Regions from separate parts of the Roseateles sp. P2_H4 genome, predicted to be linked through region 2. Evidence: predicted binding sites of a transcription regulator. Region 2 holds the regulator's gene; the other holds the start of a gene.
What was found. Region 2 encodes LexA, which represses DNA repair genes until DNA is damaged. Its sites were predicted from a motif close to ACTGTATNNNNATACAGT; they were not measured.
Positions count from the first base shown of each region.

Region 1: recA (recombinase RecA) is a predicted target of LexA. The motif match lies at 1,797-1,814, and genes of this name have one in related genera.

Region 1 is NZ_JBFUFR010000038.1:8,501-11,901, forward strand. Features, by position in the region: gene AC1DW3_RS23880 (sensor histidine kinase) at 1-879, opposite strand, end outside; gene AC1DW3_RS23885 (response regulator) at 979-1,650, opposite strand; gene recA (recombinase RecA) at 1,853-2,890, shown strand; gene AC1DW3_RS23895 (RecX family transcriptional regulator) at 2,912-3,401, shown strand, end outside.
Region 2 is NZ_JBFUFR010000006.1:108,410-111,810, reverse strand. Features, by position in the region: gene ubiG (bifunctional 2-polyprenyl-6-hydroxyphenol methylase/3-demethylubiquinol 3-O-methyltransferase UbiG) at 1-367, shown strand, start outside; gene gph (phosphoglycolate phosphatase) at 364-1,038, shown strand; RNA gene ssrA (transfer-messenger RNA) at 1,053-1,426, shown strand; gene lexA (transcriptional repressor LexA) at 1,508-2,179, opposite strand; gene AC1DW3_RS06595 (asparaginase) at 2,245-3,183, shown strand; gene AC1DW3_RS06590 (esterase-like activity of phytase family protein) at 3,184-3,401, opposite strand, start outside.

The DNA of each region.
Region 1 (3,401 bases), on a different contig from region 2:
CAGCTGGTTGACCATGTGGGCGGCGCGCTCGCTCGCGCGGGCGATATGGGCGAGGGAGCGCTTCAACTCCTCCGGCGACGCGCGGCCGGCATCGATCTCGCGCTGGATCAGCTCGGCCTGGGTGCGCAGGCCCGCCAGCGGCGTCTTCAGCTGGTGGGCGGCGTCGGCGAGGAAATGCTTCTGCCGGCTCATCGACGAGTCCAGCCGCGCCAGCAGGTCGTTGATGGCCTGCACCAGCGGCGCCACCTCGTCCGGCACGCGCTGCTCGTCGATGGGCGAGAGGTCAGAGGCCTCGCGCGAGCGGATGCGGCGCTGCAGCTCGTTCAGCGGCGAGATGCCGCGCGCCAGCGCCAGCCACACCAGCAGCACGGCCAGCGGCAGGATGACGAACTGCGGCAGGATGACGCCCTTGATGATCTCGTTGGTCAACCGCGCGCGCTTGCCCAGCGTCTCCGCCACCTGCACCAGCATCGTCTTCGTCGATCCGGCCTGCCCCTCGGGCGCGATCCACAGATAGGCCACGCGCACCGCGTCCGTGCCGACCTCGTCGTCGCGAAAGTGCAGCTCCCAGGGCACGACGGGCGCGTCCTCGGTCGGCACGGGCAGGGTCGCGTCGCCGCTCAGCAGCTCGCCGCGCTGGCCGAGCACTTGGTAGAAAACCGTGTCCGAGGCATCCGCCCGCAGCAGCGCCGCCGCCTCGGGCGCGAGGGCGTAGCGGTCTCTTCCCTTGGTCGGCGCAGATTCCGCCGCGACCTGAAGCCCGAGGCTGCGCGCCATCTCCCCGAGCTCACGGTCGTACGGCCTGCTTGCAATGCCCTGCGCCACCAGCCACGTCAGCGCCACGCTGATCGGCCAGATCAGCAGCAGCGGAGCGAGCATCCAGTCGAGGATCTCGCCGAACAGCGAACCCTGCGCAGCAGGGGCGCCCGCCCGAACCAGCGAGCCCTGCTCGGGGCTGGCGCCGTCCTTGTTGGGCATTTAGGAGTTGATCTTCTCGAGGCAGTAGCCGAGCCCGCGCACCGTCGCGATGCGGATCGGGCCCTGCTCGATCTTTTTGCGCAAGCGGTGGATGTAGACCTCGATGGCGTTGTTGCTGACCTCTTCACCCCATTCACACAGCCGCTCGACGAGCTGGTCCTTGCTGACGAGACGACCCGCTCGCTGCAGCAGCACCTCCAGCAGCGACAGCTCGCGCGCCGACAGTTCCAGCATCTGCTCGTTGATGTAGGCCACGCGGCCGGTCGCATCGAAGGTCAGCGGCCCATGCTTGATGAGGCTGCTGGCCGTGCCCAGGCCACGGCGCGTCAGCGCGCGCACGCGCGCCTCCAGTTCCTGCAGCGAGAAGGGCTTGGCCATGTAGTCGTCGGCGCCCAGGTCCAGCCCCTTGACGCGCTGCTCGACGCTGTCGGCCGCGGTCAGGATCAGCACCGGCATCGTCGAGCCGCGCGCACGCAGCTTGCGCAGCACCTCCAGTCCATGCAGGCGCGGCAGGCCGAGGTCGAGGATGACCAGGTCGAACTCATGGGTCGCCAGCGCCGAATCGGCCTCGGTGCCGCTGCTGACCCGGTCCACCGCATAGCCTGAGGCGCGCAGCGCACGCAGCAGCCCGTCGGCCAGCACTTGGTCGTCTTCCGCAATCAGGATGCGCATCGTCTTGTCTCCTGCGCCGATGTTATGTGCGACCGCAACGCCGGCGGCTTGCGGCAGCGCAAGGCTGGCTCACGTCATGAGCCACCTTGCTCCTAGGATGCTCCTCAATCCTGAGCCGCTTGCTGCCGCGGATCGGGGGACAAACCACTGTACAAACATACAGATTGCCCCATAATTCAGCCCATTCCCCACGGAGATTCGCATGGACGCCCCGGTCAAAGCCCTCAACACCGAAAAAGCCAAGGCCCTGCAGGCCGCCCTCGCCCAGATCGAAAAGCAATTCGGCAAGGGCTCCATCATGCGGCTCGGCGAAGGCGAGGTCATTGAAGACATCCAGGTTGTTTCCACCGGCTCGCTGGGCCTGGACATCGCCCTGGGCGTCGGCGGCCTGCCGCGCGGCCGCGTCGTCGAGATCTACGGCCCCGAGTCCTCGGGCAAGACCACGCTGACGCTGCAGGTCATCGCCGAGATGCAAAAGCTCGCCGGCACCTGTGCCTTCATCGATGCCGAGCACGCCCTGGACATCCAGTACGCCCAGAAGCTCGGCGTCAACCTGCAGGAACTGCTGATCAGCCAGCCCGACACCGGCGAACAGGCCCTCGAGATCGTCGACGCGCTGGTGCGCTCCGGCTCGGTGGACCTCATCGTCATCGACTCGGTCGCGGCGCTGACACCCAAGGCCGAACTCGAAGGCGAGATGGGCGACAGCCTGCCCGGCCTGCAGGCCCGCCTGATGAGCCAGGCGCTGCGCAAGCTGACCGCCACGATCAAGAAGACCAACTGCATGGTCATCTTCATCAACCAGATCCGCATGAAGATCGGCGTCATGTTCGGCTCGCCCGAAACGACCACCGGCGGCAACGCGCTGAAGTTCTACGCCTCGGTGCGCCTGGACATCCGCCGCATCGGCTCGATCAAGAAGGGCGAGGAGGTCATCGGCTCCGAGACCAAGGTCAAGGTCGTCAAGAACAAGGTCAGCCCCCCGTTCAAAACCGCCGAGTTCGACATCCTTTACGGCGAAGGCATCAGCCGCGAAGGCGAGATCGTCGACATGGGCGTGGTCGCCAAGGTCGTCGAGAAGTCCGGCTCCTGGTACGCCTATCAGGGCGAGAAGATCGGCCAGGGCAAGGACAACGCCCGCGAGTTCCTGCGCGAGAACGTCGATGTCGCCCGCGAGATCGAGAACAAGATCCGCGAATCCCTGGGCGTCGCACCGCTGACCTTGGCGGCCGAGGAGTAAAAGCCGCCCGGGGCCTGCTGCATGGCGACCCGAGCGCCGCTGTCGCTGAAGGCCCGCGCCATCGGCCTGCTGGCCCAGCGTGAGCACAGCCGCGCCGAACTCCGGCGCAAGCTGTTGCGCATCGAGCAGCAGCAACGGCAGCAGCGCGCGCGCCTGGCCGCGGCGCAAGCGGCGGGCGAGGCTGAACCGCCGCCTGCGGCCATCGACGACGAAGATGAAGAAGAGGCTGGCGAGGCGGCCGTCGAGGCGCTGCTCGACAGCCTCGCCGCCGCCGGCTATCTGGACGAGGCCCGTTTCGTCGAGTCGCGACTGCATTTGCGCGCCAACCGCTTCGGTGCCCAGCGCATCCAGCAGGAACTGGCCCAGCACGGGCTCAGATTGGATGCCGAACAGCAGGCGGGCCTGCGCGAAACCGAAATGGAACGCGCCCGCGAAGTCTGGAAGAAGCGCTTCGGCGACGCGCCTTCGCGCGACACGGCGGAGCAGGCACGCCAGACCCGCTTCCTGCTCG
Region 2 (3,401 bases):
GGCCAGCTTCGACGTGGTCACCTGCATGGAAATGCTCGAGCATGTGCCCGATCCGGCCTCGGTGGTGCGCGCGCTCGCGACGCTGGTCAAACCCGGCGGCTGGGTCTTCCTGTCGACCTTGAACCGCAACGTCAAGTCCTTCCTGCTCGCCATCGTCGGGGCCGAGTACGTGCTCAACATGCTGCCCAAGGGCACGCATGAATACGCGCGCTTCCTGAAGCCGTCCGAGCTGGCCCAGTTCTGCCGTGACGCCGGCCTGGAGCTGCAAGGCAGCCGTGGCCTGAGCTACAACCCGCTGACGCAGCGCTACAGCCTGGGGAGCGATACCGACGTGAACTATCTGCTGGCCTGCCGCCGCCCCGCTTGAAGCTCGCTGCACACTGGTCGCATCTGCGTGCCGTCCTGTTCGACCTGGACGGCACGCTGATCGACAGCGCCGCCGACCTCGCAGCGGCAGCCAACGCGATGCGCGCCGAACGCGGCCTTGCTGCGCTGCCCTTGGCCCAATACCGGCCGCACGGCGGCTCTGGCGCACGCGGCATGCTCGGCCAGGCCTTCGGTTCCGCGCCTGGTCAGCCAGACTATGACGAACTCAAGCGCGAGTTCCTGGACCGCTACGAAGCGCTGATGTACGACAGTACGCAAGCCTTTGCCGGCGTCGAAACCGAACTCGCTGCGTTAACCGCAGCCGGCCTGGCCTGGGGCATCGTCACCAACAAGGCCGAACGCTTTGCCTTGCCGCTGGCCACGGCATTGGGCCTATCGGCCGGTGCCATCGTCGGCGGCGACACGACCGGCCACACCAAGCCTCACCCCGCGCCGTTGCTGGAGGCCGCACGCCGCCTGAACGTGGCAGCCGAGTCCTGTCTCTATGTCGGCGACGACGAACGCGACATCCTGGCCGGGCGTGCGGCCGGCATGGCGACGGCCGCAGCAACCTGGGGCTATCTCGGCCACGGCGGCGAATTTCGTCATTGGAGAGCCGACCTGGAGCTGTCAGCGCCCGGCGAGCTCTTGAAGCGACTCGGACTGGCCTAAGATAGGGGTTCTCTGGGGCCGACTTGGTTTCGACGTGGGTGCGGATCCGGAGTAGGGCATGCCGAGGACCAGTCACCTCGTAAATACATCTGGAAACACAGTAACTGCAAACGACTCTACGTTCGCACTCGCCGCTTAATTGCGGATGAGCTTCTCAACGGCAGGCCGATGGGCCGGGCTGAGTTCCGCAAGGGGCAAGGCTGAGAAGTCACTCACATCGGCTGGCGTCGCACCGGGTCACTCGGTGGGGCGTGAGATCAAGTGACTGGCGGAAAAGCTAGCGTGCCACTGCGCGAGTTGACCGTGAGATTCAAATCAGCCGGCTAAGCATGTAGATCTGCCCGGTGATGGCTTGCGGACGGGGGTTCAATTCCCCCCGGCTCCACCATCCAAGCAAAAAGGCCCGTGTCGGTGACACGGGCCTTTTTCATTTCGAGCGCGCCGGGGGGAATTGAACCCCCGTTTGAAATCAGTTGAAGCCTTGTCCTCGGATCAGGCCAACGGCCAGCCCTTCGATGCTGAAGCTCTCGCTGTGTTCATTGACGAGGATGGGCTCGAAATCGGCGTTCTCGGGCAGCAGCTGGATGCCCTCAGGCCCGCGCTTGAAGCGCTTGACCGTGACCTCTTCGCCCACTCGTGCCACGACGATCTGGCCGTTGCGGGCTTCCTTGGCCGACTGCACGGCGAGCAGGTCGCCGTCGAGGATGCCGATGTCCTTCATGCTCATGCCCTTGACCTTGAGCAGGTAGTCGGGCTTCCTGGCGAACAGGCCGGGCTCGACGGTGTAGGTCTGCTCGACATGCTCCTGCGCGAGGATGGGGGCGCCGGCAGCCACACGGCCGATCAGGGGCAGTGTCAGCTGAGCGAGACTGGGGATGGGCAGGCTGAACTGGCGGGCGCGGTTGACGGCGTTGAGGATGTCCGATTTCAAGCGGATGCCGCGCGAGGTGCCGCCGATGAGTTCCAGCATGCCCTTGCGGGCCAGGGCCTGCAGATGTTCCTCGGCCGCGTTGGCGGACTTGAAACCCAGTTCGGCGGCGATCTCCGCGCGGGTGGGCGGCGAGCCGGTGCTTTCGATCGCGTTGCGCACCAGGTCGAAGATCTGCTGCTGTCGGGCGGTAAGCTTGGGACGGTCTTGCACGGGCGGCCTTTTGAGTGGCTGGAAATTTGTCCAGCACCTGTATTTTCATCCAGGAATCCAAGAAATTGCAAACCCTTGATCGTCTGATCGTCATTCTGGGCACCGGCGGCACGATTGCCGGCACTGCGAAAACCGCCAGCGACGGGGTCGGCTACACGGCCGCGCAACTGAGCGTCGAGGATTTGCTGGCGGCAGTTCCGGCGCTGTCGGGGCAGAAGCTGGAAGCGCAGCAATTGGCCCAGCTGGACAGCAAGGACATGGATTTCGCGACCTGGCAGCGGCTGGCCACGGCCGTGCAGCAACAGCTCGACCGGCCCGAGGTCGCCGGCATCGTCATCACCCACGGCACCGACACGCTGGAGGAGACGGCCTATTTCCTGCACCGTGTGCTGTCACCCGCCAAGCCCGTCGTGCTGACGGCAGCGATGCGTCCGGCCACGGCGCTGGCACCGGACGGCCCGCAGAATCTTTTCGACGCCGTGCAGGTGGCCGCGACGCCGGATGCCCGCGGTGTCGTCGTGGCCTTCGCCGGCCGCGTGCATGACGCGGTCCAGGTGCGCAAGACGCACAGCTATCGCGTCGACACCTTCGAGTCGGTCGATGGGGCCGTGGTGGCGCGGGTGGAGGAGGGCAGCGTGCGCCAGTTGGGCCGCTGGCCGGTGTGCGAGGCCCAGGGCCTGGCGCGTATCGCAGCGCCTGCCGAGCGCTGGCCGCGCGTCGAGATCGTCATGAACCATGCGGGTGCCGACGGCACTGTCGTGCGTGCCCTGTGGGCGAGCGGCGTCGACGGCTTGATCGCCGCGGGCACCGGCAACGGCACCTTGAGTCGCGGCCTGGATGCGGCCCTGCGCGAAGCTCAGGCGGGGGGCGTCAAGGTGTGGCGCAGCACGCGCTGCGATGCCGGCCCGGTCATGGATCTGCCCGGCCTGCTGCCCAGCGCGGGTGCGCTCAGTCCGGTCAAGGCCAGGATAGAGATGATCCTGGCCCTGCTCGCCGAAGGCTGATCAGCCGCGGCGGCGGCGGGCGATGAAGCCCATGGCGCCGAGGCCGGCGAGCAGCATCGCGACCTGGCTGGGCTCCGGCACGGCGGCGATGGCCTGGTTGACCAGATTGCCCTCGAAGGCGAAGACGTAGAACTGGTTGCCGTAGGCCACCGGCGTGGCGCTGCCGTTGGGCAACACGTTGCCCAGGAAGTCGTTGTCGTTGGACAGGTACAGCGTGT